2 linked regions of the Zymomonas mobilis subsp. pomaceae ATCC 29192 genome follow. The protein of the gene in region 2 interacts with the protein of the main gene of each other region in a pairwise test. Links are inferred from orthologs where the notes say so. Each region holds a gene or a part of one and is shown on either strand. Other genes may lie near its edges. The genes, in order: ZYMOP_RS05005 and mrdA.

The links.
Region 1: the proteins of mrdA (region 2) and ZYMOP_RS05005 interact in binary tests that used the Escherichia coli proteins (3 or more experiments, as listed by UniProt). The link is inferred for Zymomonas mobilis subsp. pomaceae ATCC 29192 from one-to-one orthologs.

The regions. Positions count from the first base shown.
Region 1 is NC_015709.1:1,136,367-1,144,544, forward strand. The notes cover bases 2,849-6,001. They hold ZYMOP_RS05005 (penicillin-binding protein 1A), read right to left. Parts: upstream 5,645-6,001; coding sequence 3,053-5,644; downstream 2,849-3,052. Other genes in these bases: prfB (peptide chain release factor 2), read right to left, coding at 2,849-2,932; ZYMOP_RS05010 (N-acetylmuramoyl-L-alanine amidase family protein), read right to left, coding at 5,835-6,001. Also shown: trpD (anthranilate phosphoribosyltransferase), read left to right, coding at 1-921; transcriptional repressor LexA, read left to right, coding at 1,088-1,750; more of prfB, read right to left, coding at 1,805-2,848; more of ZYMOP_RS05010, read right to left, coding at 6,002-6,731; ZYMOP_RS05015 (Rne/Rng family ribonuclease), read left to right, coding at 7,412-8,178. UniProt on the Escherichia coli protein: Cell wall formation. Synthesis of cross-linked peptidoglycan from the lipid intermediates.
Region 2 is NC_015709.1:952,890-960,903, forward strand. The notes cover bases 3,349-6,337. They hold mrdA (penicillin-binding protein 2), read right to left. Parts: upstream 5,821-6,337; coding sequence 3,877-5,820; downstream 3,349-3,876. Other genes in these bases: rodA (rod shape-determining protein RodA), read right to left, coding at 3,349-3,877; mreD (rod shape-determining protein MreD), read right to left, coding at 5,981-6,337. Also shown: excinuclease ABC subunit UvrB, read right to left, coding at 1-1,489; ZYMOP_RS04305 (hypothetical protein), read right to left, coding at 1,580-2,551; more of rodA, read right to left, coding at 2,771-3,348; more of mreD, read right to left, coding at 6,338-6,505; rod shape-determining protein MreC, read right to left, coding at 6,505-7,566; ZYMOP_RS04330 (rod shape-determining protein), read right to left, coding at 7,600-8,014. UniProt on the Escherichia coli protein: Catalyzes cross-linking of the peptidoglycan cell wall. Responsible for the determination of the rod shape of the cell. Is probably required for lateral peptidoglycan synthesis and maintenance of the correct diameter during lateral and centripetal growth.

The sequences.
Region 1 (8,178 bases), 180 kb from region 2 along the record:
AGCAGCTTTCTATTAGGCCTTTCACAGCGGGGAGAAACGGGCTCTGAAATTGCCGGAGCGGCCAAAGCCGCTGCTCAAAAAATGATATCAATCGAAAGTACAGATGATACTATTGATGTCTGTGGCACCGGTGGGGATGGTCAAAATAGCCTAAATATTTCTACTGCTGTAGCGCTCGTTGTCGCAGCCACCCATGTGCCTGTTGCGAAACATGGCAATCGTGCATCATCCAGTCTAGCCGGCGCGGCAGATACCCTAGAAGCGCTTGGCATTAAAATCGATCTTACGCCCAAACAAGCCACTGCCTGCTTAAAAAAAACGGGTATTACCTTTCTCTTTGCTCAAACTTACCATCCGGCTTTGGCACGCATAGCCCCTTTAAGACGAAAAATCGGAAAACCCACCATCTTTAATCTGATTGGCCCCTTGGTTAATCCAGCCCATGTCAAAAGACAATTTATTGGCGTAGCAGCGCCCCGCTATCTTGATGCCTATAGTGAGGCTATCCGCCTGCTCGATTTTGAAGCGGTTATGCTTGTTTCGGGTGATGATCCTTTTGACGAGTTATCTATCTGTAAAGCAAGCTCTGCTTTAATGATTAGAAAACATGAAAATCCAGATAGTGGAATTCCAGAAGGTCTTATCCGTCTTACCCCTGCCGATGTTAATTTAGATAGCCATCCCCTCAGCAGTATCCGAGGAAAAGATGCCGCCTATAATGCCCAAGCGCTTCTTGATTTATTAGACGGAAAAGCCTCGGCTTATCGGGATGCGGTTTTAATGAATGCAGCGGGTGCCTTGATCGTTGCCGAGAAATGCTGGGACTGGGATGATGGTGTAAATGTCGCCTCAAATATTATCGATAGTGGGCGTGCAAAAGAAGTTTTCGAGAATTGGAAAGCTTTTACACAAACATGCTGAAAGTAAAGTTTACAGAAATCTTCAAAACGATTGACTTCTATTGACAGGTCGGTGGATGTTTCCTACACGTTCTTTATCTGTTCCAACAGAATAATGAAGCCTATCTTAAAAAGATAAGGAAACACGCCCCCTGTTAACGGCGGGCCTTTGACGGAAGATTGCGGCTATGCTGACGCGCAAGCAACATGATTTGCTTCTTTTCATTCACAACCGGCTCCGCGTTTCAGGTATCTCACCTTCTTTTGAAGAAATGAAACTTGCCCTCGATTTGAAATCGAAATCAGGGATTCATCGGCTTATCAAAGCTTTGGAAGAACGCGGTTTCATTCGGCGCTTACCTAATCGTGCAAGGGCGTTGGAAGTTATTCGATTGCCGGAAAACCGGACAGATTCCAATCAACAGGAAAAAAAAGTCCGGGAAAATTTTTCGCTACCTAAAGCGCATAATGATGTCGTCGAACTCCCTTTACACGGACGAATAGCGGCAGGTTTACCCATAGAAGCCTTAGAAGGGCAATCAACCTTATCGGTACCGCCTGCGCTTCTTGGAAATGGGGATCATTACGCCTTAGAAGTCGCTGGTGATTCCATGGTCGAAGCGGGAATTTTTGATGGGGATTTTATCCTTATCCGTCAAACGGACGAGGCCCATGAAGGGGAAATAATCGTTGCCCTGATTGATAACAGCGATGCCACTTTAAAATATTTTCATCGTGAAGGCCGTATGATCCGGCTGGATCCTGCAAACCGCGCTTATGCGCCGATGCGTTATGATGCCAGCCGGATAGGTATCCAAGGACGTTTGGTAGGATTGTTGCGCCGCTATTAAGTTTTCCTACCTAATAAAATAATTTAAAACTACGACGAAAGGGATTTTGTTCTCTTACTCAACATCCTCGACTTCGACAGTTTCGCCAGTAATTCTTTGTGCTAATGCAGCGGCAATAAAATCTTCTAAATTACCATCCAAAACATCAGACGGCGCTGTCGAAGTAATACCTGTCCGAAGATCTTTGACGAGCTGATAGGGCTGTAAAACATAAGAGCGGATCTGATGTCCCCAACCAATTTCACTTTTGGCCGCATACCCTGCGCTGGCTTCTGCCTCTCTAATCTGTAGCTCCCGTTCATAGAGCCGCGCTTTTAATTGCTTCATCGCTTCTGCACGATTTTTATGCTGAGAACGCTGATTCTGGCATGCAACGACAATACCTGTTGGCATATGCGTTATACGCACCGCTGAATCGGTGGTGTTCACATGCTGCCCCCCTGCCCCCGAAGAGCGATAGGTATCTATTTTCAAGTCCTTATCCAGCACTTCAATATCAATATCGTCATCCACTACTGGATAAACGGCGACGGAGGCAAAGCTGGTATGCCGTCTTGCATTGCTGTCGAAAGGAGAAATTCTCACCAAACGATGGACACCGTTTTCTGTCTTGGCATAACCATAGGCGCTTTCGCCTTTTATCAAAAGAGTAGCGGATTTAATACCAGCTTGTTCCCCCGCATGATAATCGACCAATTCAACACGAAAACCTTCGCGCTCTGCCCAGCGTTGATACATCCGGCTCAGCATCTCAGCCCAGTCTTGACTTTCAGTGCCTCCGGCGCCAGCATTAACTTCGATATAGGTATCGTTACTATCGGCTTCACCAGACAGAAGTGCCTTCACTTTGTCACGATTAGCGCGTTCAGCCAAATGGGCTAAGGCGGCAATAGCATCCTTAACCATGTCTTCTTCTTCTTCGGCCTCGGCCATTTCGATCAGGTCAATATTTTCCTGAAGTTCCCGCTCGATAGCCCGGGTAGCAGCGATGGATTCATCCAATCGCCCCCGTTCTCGCATCACTTCTTGAGCCGCACGAGCATCATCCCATAAATGTGGATCTTCGACGCGCGCATTTAATTCATCCAGCCGCCTTAACGCCCGATCCCAGTCGAGAAAGCGCCTAAGGAGCGCCAAAGATTCTTGGATATGGTCGACATGGGCTTGCGCTTCGGCGCGCATAATCATCCCTTTCTATTTCAGAAAAAGCCCTTCTGTTTAAAACAGTGAGGCCAAAACAATACATAAATGACTGATCAGATGAAATTCAGATAACCAGCAAGGCTTCTAATAGATTCTGCCTTACTTCTGCAAGCTACCACTGTCATTTGGTTTTTGGACGGCGGGTGAAGAAGGCAGTATCCCATTTTCAGGCGGTGTTACAGCATGATCGGTTGAGAGTGAAGTGACCGGAGCAGCAGAAGATGAATTATTGGCGCTGGGCGCTGGGGCCATCACAGCCGAACGATAAAAACTACGCTTAGGTTCATTATCTGCCTTAAACGCTTCCCAGATAATCGGACTCATCGGATCTTCAGGATTAAACGGGGGTGAACCATAAATCCGCAATCCAGAATAGCGATCAATTTTCACCATATGGACGTTCGGCGCAATAGGAAAAGGTCGAACGGGCATATTCGCCATAGTTTTTTGAGCGAATTGTTTAAAAATAGGTGCAGCTACCGTGCCGCCTTGGGCACTATGCCCCATGGAATGAGGACGATCATAACCCACATAAAGCCCTGCAACCATATCCGCCGAACCACCGACAAACCAAACATTGGTCGGGCCTGTAGAGGTACCCGTTTTGCCAAACATAGGTCGGCCTAAATCGCGGAGAATAGCGGCAGTTCCGCGCTGAACAACACCTTCCAGAATATGCAACATCTGATAAGCCGTAACCGGATTGATCGCTTGTTCTGATAAGGCTTTGGGACGGGGCATCGGGCTTCCGTCCCATTCTGACATATTACAGTTGGGACAAGGGCGATTATCTGACTTAAAAATAACCTTACCATTTCGATCTTGCACATAATCAATCAAGGTAGGTTGAAGCCGCCGCCCCTGATTAGCAATCATCGAATAACCATTGGTCAAGCGCATAACCGTAGTATTCCCAGCGCCTAATGCGATACCCAAAACCGGCGGATAAGGATGTCCCGGGGGATTAATGCCAGCGTTTTCAGCCATTTTTACAACATGAACCATGCCTGTTTGCGCTGCCGCACGAACAGTCATCAAATTTCGGGACTGCTCCACCCCCCAACGCATAGTCTGCGGGCCGGAATATCCCCCAGAAAAGTTACGAAAGCATTTCATGCCTAAACGGGCAGACTGATACACACAAAAAGGACCATCCACAATAATAGAGGCAGGGGTCATGCCATGATCCAAAGCCGCCGCATAAACAAAGGGTTTAAAAGTTGAACCGGGCTGACGTTCTGCTTGCGTAGCTCGATTAAAGTCTCCATTCTTAGAATCAAAGCCGCCTTGCATTGCCAATATCCGGCCATTATGCGGATTTTCGACGACCATACCGCCGGAAACTTTCGGCAGACTTCTTAAAACCCAAAAATTATCAATCTTTTTTACGATAATAATATCGCCGGCATGTAAAAAACGCCAAGCAGGAATAACGGTATCATGACGGGGTATTGTCGCCGCCCAAGGGTAAAGGTAATCTTCGCTACCGTCATTAAAGCCGATTTTAGCCCGACCATTTTCCCTTTCTAGCACGGCCACAGCCTGCCAATCAGCATAGCCTGTGCCGACGTTGGCCAAAATCAAGCGTTCTTGCCATCCTTCCCCCGGATCAATGGTCCCGACACGCCCGCTCCATCCCTGATCACGTTCAAAACGCACAAATCCATCCCGTAAAGCTGTTTCAGCAGATTCCTGAATCTCGGGATCAAAAGAACTTCTTATCCAAAGGCCACCAGAATAAACGTTATTATCACTCTCTTCTGCCGTTTCTCCAAAACGGCTGATAAGTTCACGGCGGATTTCTTCCAGAAAATAGCCCCCCTTAGAAGGGGGTTTTGCTTCAATATGATGTTCGATCACCCTTAACGGTGTCCGATTAGCTTCATCACGTTGATAAGCTGTAATGTAGCCATTGGCCTGCATTTGTTGTAAAACATAAGCCCGTCGCCCCAATGCCCGTTCGGCATGTCTTTCTGGAATATAATTCGCGGGGGCTTTGGGTAAAATAGCGAGGAAAGCCGCCTCAGGCAGCGTTAAATCCTTTAGATTTTTCCCAAAATACGCTTTCGCAGCAGCACTAACGCCATAGGCATTACGCCCTAAAAAAATCTGATTGAGGTATATTTCAAGAATTTGGCGTTTCGTTAATAGATGCTCGATACGAAAGGCAAGAATACCCTCTTTTACCTTACGGGTAGGGGAATATTCGTCACCGACCAGAATATTTTTGGCGACCTGTTGGGTAATGGTAGAACCGCCATGTGCCCGTTCACCCGTTCCCATTTTGGTAAAATATTCGTAAACCGCTTTTAGAAAAGCGGGAGCATCAATACCATGATGGGAAAAAAAAGTTTTATCTTCTGCCGCTAAAAAGGCCTGAATAACAACGGGCGGAAAATCTTCGTAGCCTAATTTTTCTCGATGCTCTCGCATGAACCGCCCAAAGGGCATACCATTTATATCACGGACGACGGCGGGCATCGGTAAATGGTAATCTGCTAACACCTCGACAGAGGGTAGATCTTTCAAAAAATAATGCCAGAACAGAAAGCTACCCAGAGAACATCCCATAATGAAAAAGACAAAAAGAGACTTCAGTATTTTACGCCGAGTGCCCCGTTTAAAAGACGCATCCCCCAATCTTCGGCTTTTTATGTTTAACCCCTCCTCTGGCATAAGGGATTTAGACATTATAGAGCCTCTGCTTAAACATAATTTTTATAGCTACCGCTATAGTGTAAGATAAAAAATTCTCAGGATGAAACAGAGAAAGAAATGGATCAGAATGAAGATAATCTTTATCATTATTTCCATTTCTAGATTGAATATCTGCCATGCCTGTTCATTCACCTTAGTTAAAAAATATTATCTAAAATATATTTTATTCATTATGTTTATTTAAGTTTTTTAATACCGAATCAAGACTCCTTGTTGATGATTTACGCTCAGACTTAGGCTTTTCAAAATTTGAAGATTCTGCCAGATGCGCCAAACGACGTGCAAAATAAATTTCAACGGCACGTCTGATACCACTGGCGATAGCCTGCCGGTAAGAACGAGAAAAAAGCTGCGCCGCCTCATCAGGGTTAGAAATATAGCCGGTTTCAATAAGTACAGAAGGCACATCAGGTGCTTTTAAAACGACAAAGCCCGCAAAGCGATGATAATGACTACGAAACGGGATGCGACCTTGTAATTCTCTTTGCAGAAGCGACGCAAAAGACACAGAAGCATTCATGGTTTCACGGCGAGTCAAATCATAAAGGATAGATTTGACATCATTATTCTGGGTCTGAATATCCGTAATACCGGACAGATCGGCCTGATTTTCTCTGGCTGCCAGATTAGCGGCAATCTTATCTGACGCAATTTCGGATAAAGTATAAATGGTCGCCCCGTGTGGATTACCCGAAGGTGCACTGTCCGCATGGATCGAGATAAATAAATCGGCCTTCATGCGACGACTCATTTCCCGACGACTAACCAAAGGTAAAAAATGATCGTCTTCACGGGTCAGAACAACGCTTACACGCCCCGATTCCCGTAAGGCATTCCGAACTGCAAGCGCAATGGCGAGCGTAACATTTTTTTCATGAAGCCGACCATCCCGTGACGAAGAACCGGGATCGTGCCCCCCGTGACCGGGATCAATAACGACCAAGGGTCTTCCTGATACCCGTCCCTTATAAATTTTAGGCGATATTTTGTCAGAGGTTACGGCATGGGCAAGGGGAATTCTAACCGCTTGAGACGTCGTTGTCCCTTTTGCAAGCAGCAAGTCATTCCATGAAAAAAACAGAAAAAAAATCCCGATAAGATATATTTTTTTTCTATAGTTTTCATATCCAAGATGCCTTATTAGAAGGCAAAGATATTTAACCATCACAGTTTCTTCTTGGCGAAGAAAGTTTTTTTTCAGTTTTCGGTACGCCATTTAAACCGATTACCTTTGTTATTCGGGTTATGACTAGCGGGAAAAATAGCGATTTTTTAAAAAAACATCTTTAATAGTGAAACTATTGATATCTATCATTCTCATCCACAAAGGATAAGCCCAACAACGTAGTAAAAAAGCTACCATTGCGTCTATCGTTAAGCGATGGTAGCGAATCAAAGAAGAGAACAGAAAAAATTTGGTCCTTAAAAACCGACATGACTTCTGCCTCTCATTTTTTAAACATTTTACGAAACCCTATTCACTTTTTTATTTCCGGATTGAAAGCATAGATGCACGCCGCTGTTTTAAGCCTGCCCCCTTCCGAAAAGGCATGGCCCGCTGCAGCCAGTCTCCCCCGCGCTTTGAACAGCGCCGGGTATGGCCGCGCGGCAAATCGGCGTTGTCGTTCATGGTCGGCCAATAGGCCGACGTTAAATCCTTCTAATATTATATATATATCCTCATTATTCGCGCGCCTCTCGCCTTTTAGGCAGATGTGCAGCGCGACCGGAGATTTTTGAATGACTCTCACAAAAATGTTGATCGACGCCCGCCACCGGGAAGAAACTCGGGTCGCCGTCATCAAAGGTAACCGCATTGAAGAATTTGATTTTGAATCAGCAGGCCGCCGTCAATTAAAAGGCAATATCTATTTAGCCAAGGTGACGCGCGTCGAACCATCGCTTCAGGCTGCTTTTGTCGATTATGGCGGAAATCGTCAGGGTTTTCTGGCCTTTTCAGAAATTCACCCTGACTATTATCAAATCCCCCGTGAAGATCGGGAAGCCCTTTTACGGGAAGAAGAAGAATATTCGGCGCGTCAAAATCGTCAGCAAGAAACGGAAGACGATGAAGATACCTATGAATCTGCGGATTCTGAGCCAAGTAGAAATGATACCAGCGAGGATAGTTTCGAAAATTTAAGAAATCGCCGCCGTCATTTTGGGCGTCATCATTACCGGATTCAAGATGTTATCCGTCGCCGTCAAGTGTTGCTGGTACAAGTTGTTAAGGAAGAACGCGGCAATAAAGGCGCTGCGCTTACTACCTATCTGTCTTTAGCAGGGCGCTACTGTGTACTTATGCCCAATACCAGCAATGGTGGGGGTATTTCGCGTAAAATTTCCAACTTAACTGATCGCAAAAGATTAAAAGCGATTATGGCAGAATTAAATCTGCCAAGTTCGATGGGCTGTATCGTCCGTACCGCAGGTTTACAGCGGACTAAGAGCGAAATTAAGCGCGACTTTGATTATCTTGCCCGATTATGGGATGAAATTCGTGAAAA
Region 2 (8,014 bases):
GCATATACTCCGTCAAATCTTCAGCCATTCTTTTGGTTAATGTCGTTACTAAAGAGCGCCATCCTTTTTCTGCTGTTTTTTTAGCTTCATTGATCAAATCATCGACTTGCTCTTCAATGGGACGCACTTCAATCACAGGGTCAATAAGACCTGTGGGACGAATAACTTGTTCGACAAAGACACCACCCGTTTGTTCTAACTCCCATGGACCGGGTGTTGCTGAAACATAGATGGTCTGAGGACGCATGGCATTCCACTCTTCGAAACGGAGTGGACGGTTATCGATACAGGAAGGCAGACGAAAGCCATAATCAGCCAAAGTGGTCTTACGGCGAAAGTCTCCCCGCGCCATCCCATTGATCTGCGGGACAGTTTGGTGACTTTCATCCACAAATAACAAAGCATTATCAGGAAGATATTCAAATAAAGTCGGAGGGGGTTCACCCGGCGCACGTCCGGTAAGAAAGCGGGAATAATTTTCAATGCCAGAGCAAGCCCCTGTGGCCGCCATCATCTCAAGATCGAATTCGGTGCGCTGCTCTAATCTTTGGGCTTCTAATAACTTACCTTCCGCTTGAAATTCGTGCAAACGATTATCCAATTCTCGACGGATCGCATTATTGGCTGCCTTTAATGTCGGTTCAGGGGTCACATAATGAGAATTGGCATAAATTTTAATCTGATCCAGTTTGGCAATTTTGGCACCCGTTAATGGATCAAATTCGGAAATTTCTTCAATTTCATCTCCAAAAAAACTAATTCGCCATGCCATATCTTCATAATGTGACGGAAATATTTCCAGCGTATCACCGCTTACACGAAAAGACCCTCTCCCAAAGGCAAGATCATTACGCTTGTACTGCAAGGCCACCAACCGACGGATAATTTCACGCTGATCGACGATCTGCCCTTTAAATAAGCGAAAAGTCATAGATGAATACGTATCAACGGAACCAATACCATACAGGCAAGAAACCGAGGCCACGATAATCACGTCATCCCGTTCTAATAGCGAACGGGTCGCCGCATGGCGCATTCTATCTATGGCTTCATTAATCGCGCTATCTTTTTCAATGTAAGTATCTGTGCGCGGGACGTAAGCCTCGGGCTGATAATAGTCATAATAGCTAACAAAAAACTCAACGGCATTTTCGGGGAAAAATCGCTTAAATTCCCCATAGAGTTGGGCTGCCAGAATTTTATTAGGCGCTAATATTAAACTTGGACGCTGCAATTTTTCAATGACTTTCGCCATGGTGAAAGTCTTACCAGAACCCGTTACCCCTAATAAAACCTGATCCCGTTCATGGGCATTAATATCGCGACATAATTCCGAGATAGCTTCGGGTTGATCACCTGCCGCATCATAAGGCGAAACCAAATGAAATGGTTTAGAAGGTTCCGTTTTTTCAGGACGCGCTGGCCGATGCGGCACAAAATCGGGCCGATTTTCTGGTTCATCAAGGGTGGTGCGAATCTCTATGGTCATAGAAAACATATGATAACGCCCTATGACCTAAACAAGCACTCTCCATCAGTTGGCTTCTTTAATTTGGGCTTTTCACCTAAAAAACGGTAATTAAAACACCATATCAAAAGCGACCTGCCCTGACAGACTTTCATTGGTATTACGTCCCCAAAAAGGGGTCGATACACCGGCGATAATACCATAACGGCGAGACCAGTTATATTCGATAGCAGGCGCTACCACCCAATCCCCCGAGCCATCGCCTGTTTTATCAATATAAGTAAGATTATTATACCCTTTTACTCTGGAACCATAAGACCAGTTACGCGCAACATCACAAGCAAGAACCCAGCGTTGATTTATACCAAATTCAAGAGAAACACCCCCTTGCCCATTCATACCCGCTTGCGCACGTCCTAGAAAATCCTTACTTGTCCCATAGCCACTAATACCATGGATTTCGGCTTCATTCAGAGAACGCCGAAAAGTAGCCCAAGTACGCGCGCGTAGGGCATGGCCGGCTATTTTATAGGTTGATTGGGTAACCAAGGCTGCCCTAAAAACATAATTGCCATTCCCACCAGCATTCGTTTTTGTCGTATTCAAATGGTCATAACGTCCGGTCGGAAAGGATACACCGCCAAAAAACATGACAGCTGGAATAAAACGATTAGGATCAGGGTCAACAAACCGCCAAATAATATCCAGCGGCAAATCACCTATTCGCGGCTGACCACCGCCATTACCATAGCTTGACTTCCATTTATAAAGAAATTGAGGATGAAGCTGTACACTTATATGGTTGGTAATCCCATATTTCATGAGGGTTGTATTCACAACACTTTGGGTTCCTCCATAAGTCGGTGACTTATGACCAAAAGCATCTATATTATAAATGGGTCGATTATAGGAAATATAAGGCTCAATCGTCACGCCACCCTGACGAAGGGCACCGGCAGGCGATAATAATGAACCTGTATACCATTGCTGTTTATCTGAAGAGGAACCGCTGTCCGCGGCATAAAGAGAAGATGGGGTTATAATTAAACCAAAAACGAAGCTTATATTGTAGATCAACTTCATCTGTAATATTATTTTCCATTTATGATTTTTAAGAATAAAAGTAAAAAAATAAGATAACTTAAATTTTTACTATTAAACCTATAGTGTTAAATTCTAAAAAAAAACAATATAGATAATATGTTTTGTTATCTTTTGTGGACATTTTTTGAATTCTATTGAATAAATCATAAGTTAATTTCAATTATTTGAAATTAACCATGTAAAACAAATAGTAAAATATTAAAAACCTCTTTTAGGGAAGCGCGTCCAGCGATCAATCGCCATTAATAATCCCAAACAAATCATAACGGTCATCATAGCAGAGCCGCCATTAGAGACCAAAGGCAGCGGAATACCGACCACAGGTGCCAAGCCCATCACCATGGCCAGATTAATCGCAACATAGAAAAAAATGGTAGTCGATAGACCGGCTGCCGTCAGCTTGGCAAATCGTGAAGGCGCATTAAAAGCAACCCGCATCCCCCAGTTAATGATCAGCATAAAACTTACAATAATAAACAACCCACCAATTAATCCCCATTCTTCTGCCATTGTAGCGAAGACAAAATCGGTATGACGTTCTGGTAAATAATCGAGATGGCTTTGTGTACCATTAAGAAAACCCTTGCCAAAAACCCCACCCGATCCAATTGCAATTTTAGATTGGCTTATATGATACCCTCGCCCCAAAGGATCACTTTCAGGGGTTAAAAAAATTAACACCCGATTACGCTGATAATCATGAAGCAAAAAAAAGAAGGCAAAAGGGGCCAACGCAGCAATAGCTGCCCCACCTCCAATAAATAACCAAAGAGGGAGCCCCGCCAAAAAAGTGACAATAAGCCCCCCGCCAATAATCATCAAAGCGGTTCCCAAATCCGGTTGAATAGCCACTAAAAAAGCGGGCACTAACACAAGTACAGCAGCAGGCCACATCGCCGAAAAACTTCTTGTTTCACCCGCGGGTAGTAAATCATAAAAACGGGCAATAGCTAAAATAATGGCGAGCTTCATTAATTCTGAAGGTTGAAGCGTCAAGATACCGAGATTAAGCCAACGTCGGCTTCCGCCGCCCACAAAACCAAATAATTCGACAGCAATTAATAAAAGAAGCAACCCCCCATACAGAGGCCATGCTGTTTTTTTTAAAAAATCTTGATCAATTCGGCTAATAGCTACTGAAACAAAAATAAAAAAAATGAACCTGAGCCCCTGATTAAGAGCCCATGGATGCATTCCACCCCCCGCAGAATAAAGAATAACCAGACCAAAACTACCGATCGCTATGACCAGCAAAAGTAATCCCCAAGGCAATTGGCGTAATGGGGTTGGTACCATAGACAACATCAGGATTTCTCCGGAGTTTCAGCCGGTTTTGAAGAGGACGCATGTAAAGCCTCAGCCCTTATGCGCATTCTGGTAGCAAGATCCCCGCCCCAAGAGGTCTCAAGGGCATTTAACGTTGCCATAGCGCGGTCAGGATCAAACAAATAGGTTAAAACATCACGCGCAATAGCGGGGCCATCAGTTGCAGAATCCGTATGTCCACCATGCTCTATAACCACCGATGCAGCATATCGCGGGTTACCCACGGGCGCAAAGCAAACAAACAAAGCATGATCACGCATACGCCAAGCCAACTGAGAGTTTTTAAGGACCCCTCTATCTCGTTCTGCCATAGATATTCGCCGAACTTGCGCTGTTCCGGTCTTTCCGGCTAACTCTACATTAGGAACAAATAATTTTGCAGCCCCGCCAGTTCCGCCTCCATTAACAACGTCCCGCATAGCCTGACGAATAATATCTAGATGCGCCTCATTAATACCTAAACCTGTAATAATCGGCGGTTTGGAAGACATGATTAAACGCGGCATTATCTGTTTGCCTGAGGCTAATCTTGCGACCATTACGGCCAATTGCAAGGGATTAACTAAAACATCCCCCTGCCCGATTGAGGCATTAAGTGTATCCGCCGCGGTCCAGTTATGATGATATTTTTTTAATTTCCATGCCGGATCAGGAACCGTGCCATAATGTTCAGACCCTAAAGGCAAATGATAGCTGGCTCCCAAGCCCAACCGCCGCATCATATCCGCCAAAGGGTCCATCCCTACCCTATGCGCCATATGATAAAAATAGACATCACAGCTTTGGGTAATAGCCGTATGCATGTTGACAGGGCCATGACCATGACGACGCCAGCAATGAAAAACGCTATTTCCAAGCTGATAACTACCCGTGCAGTTAACCGTTTCATGCGGATCAACCCCGGCTTCTAAAAGCGCTAGGGCATTCATCGGCTTTACAGTAGATCCGGGCGGATAAAGTCCGGCAACCGTTTTATCAATCAAGGGATGATGATCATCTTCCGAGAGACTTTGCCATTCACGATGGCTGATCCCATCCGCAAAATCATTCGGGTCAAAACAGGGCATAGAGACCTGTGCTAAAATATCCCCGTTTTCGGTATCTATAACAACAACCGCGGCACTATTATCGCCAATCCGACGGGCTGCATAGCTTTGTAAACCTGCATCAATCGTTAGAGGCAATTTTTTCCCGGGTTGGTCAGGTTTATTTTCAAGATCACGTACCAGACGGCCTTTTGCAGTTACTTCGGATCGTCTTGCTCCGGGAACGCCTCGTAAGTAATCATCAAAAGTTTTTTCTAGTCCCTGCTTACCCAATTTAAAACCGGGGGTAATGAGCAAAGGATCGTGGGTCTTTTTATAATCTTCTGTGGTAGCCGAACCCACATACCCAATTAAATGTCCAACAGCAGCACCTTCAGGATAATAACGAGCATAACCTCTTTGGGGGGCAACGCCTGCCATTTCTGGTAGCCGGACAGAAATAGCTGCAAAATGCTCATAATCCAAATGTTCGGCAACAGGCACAGGTTGATACCCGGCCGCTTTATTCAAATCTTCCCGTATACGGTCAAGGTCATCTTGAGACAGATTAAGTAGTTCTGTCAGGGTGATAATAACCCGCTCTCTATCTTGTATTTGATCAGGAATAAGATCGACCCGAAAATCAGTGTGGTTAATCGCCATAGGACGATTGTGACGATCGACAATCCAGCCTCGCCGAGGAGGAATCATAACAGTTTGGACGCGATTATCTTCTGCCATTAAACGATAACGTTCATTTTCAGCAATAGACAACCATGCCATACGAGCAGCCAGCAATCCACCTGTTGCGAGTTGTAAACCGCCTAATACCAAAGAGCGGCGGGAAAATGTGTAACCAAGCGAATGCTGGGTGATAAGGCGGCTACGATTTTTCACAAAAAGCAATCCAGAGAGTATGAGAGCTCAGGATAAAGACAACTCTCTTGAAAATATTTACTGGCATTAAAAAATACAGCAAAAATTTTGCTATTATATTACCTGTTACTGCCTCTAGCCAAGTATAATTACTATGATTTATCTTAATTTTTAAAATCTTTTACACGGCCAAGCGCCACCGATCGACGATAGCACAGAGGGCTTCGACAAGAGGAAATAACAGAATAGAAATCAATATTTCTGGCATAATGGAAAGTATAAGTAATATTGTATGTCCCTTTATTATCCAGCTGGTCATAAACAGCGAAAATAAGGTACAAAAAATAATAGCACAGGATGCAAAAATCCAGTCCTGCCAATAATTTCGCCAGACTAAACGATTATCGATAATATCAAATGCCAAAAAGCATATTGTCCATGAAATCATCGAGATCCCCAAAGGCTGCCCATTAATCAGATCGTTACTCATCCCTAAGGGTAAAGCGATCCATGCTTGCCATAATTCTGGCCGTAAAAGCCGCCATCCCAAAGCGACGAGCAGACCAAAAGAAGGTAATAAGGGTAAAACCGATACCAAGGGGCCGGTTTCTAGCAGGCTAGCGAATAAAACCATAATAAGCGGTGTTATTTGTGCTTTTATAGGTAACCAACTTAATGTTTGATCTTTTTCGATAAGGGGTATCATTATCGGCCTATGGTTGCCTGAGGTAGGCTCGAATGCGGCTGCATTTTACTTTTGTCCAGTGGGGCTATTTCCGGCTTAAATATAGCGGTAGCAGATACAGGCGTCTCGACCGCCAATAATTGCGTTACGGCCTTAGTATTCCCATCCTTGGGCAATTTTTTATGGCTACTCTGTTTTTGAGATATAGCTTTACCCATCGTGACCTGTTCAGGGGGCGCATCTGGCTCGAATATCTTTTCAACCATAATATAATCTAAACGCGCGGGGTTTGCTGTAGGTAACGCAAAAGCCCCATCGCTATTTAATTTTGATATAATCGCAACAGGTATATCCGGCGGGTAAATCCCCCCAGTACCAGATGTCACTAATAAATCGCCTATTTGAAAAGGCGACTGTCCTGCAATAAGCGGACGAATATCTAATAAACCATCCCCTCTTCCCGAAGCTAAGGCAGGGACACCCGAACGAACAATTTTAACAGGAAGGGTATTGGATGAATCAACTAATAATAAAATACGGGCAGAAAAATGACCGGTAGCTAAAACGCGGCCAACCAAGCCTTCTGAAGAGCGCACCGGCATCCCTGTGATGACGCCTGAGGAAGAACCAAGATCAATGATAGCAGTACGACGGCTGGTCGTTAGAGGAGAACCAATGACATGCCCCACCGCTACCCGCATAGGGGTATGATCCACTAAATTCAGCATACGCTTTAAACGGATATTATCCGCATTTAAAATCTGCGCTTCAATAAGCTGTGGCCTTAATTTTTCAATATTCGCTTTTAGTGCCCGATTTTGGCTCCCAGCATTGATATAATCGGCAATGCCATCCCTGCTGTTATGCAAAATTGTCACGACCCCATGACCAAAACGTGACAAGGGACTGGTGCAGTCTGTGATAAAGCCGATAACCCCATTATATTTATCAGGATAAACATTCGATAGTATCAGCATTACCGCGGCAGCAATGATCCCCCCGATAGCAAAGACATAACTGGTAAATAAGCCTAGTTGCGCCCGCCTAGAAAAACCGGAATTACGAAAGCGAGGCGGTGCCATGCAGGAAAAGACCCCTTATCTCATCGTATAAACTCAGGCTGTTTGTAAAACAGCCCTGAAAGTTGGATCTTCAAGCGCCCGTCCTGTTCCCATGGCAACACAAGTCAAAGGATCATCCGCAATAGTAACAGGTAATGAGGTTTCTTCACGTAAAACAGTATCCAATCCAGAAAGTAAAGCACCGCCCCCCGTTAAAACAATGCCCTGATCGACAATGTCGGCGGCCAGTTCTGGGGCCGTATTTTCAAGCGCCAAGCGGACACCTTCGACAATAGCCGCCACAGGCTCGGATAAAGCTTCGGCAATCATAGCCTGATTAATCTGGATTTCTTTTGGGACACCATTAACAAGATCACGACCTTTAATACTGATCGTCATACCAATGCCATCGTCGGGCATACGAGCGGTGCCCATTTCCTTCTTAATACGTTCAGCGGTAGCTTCTCCG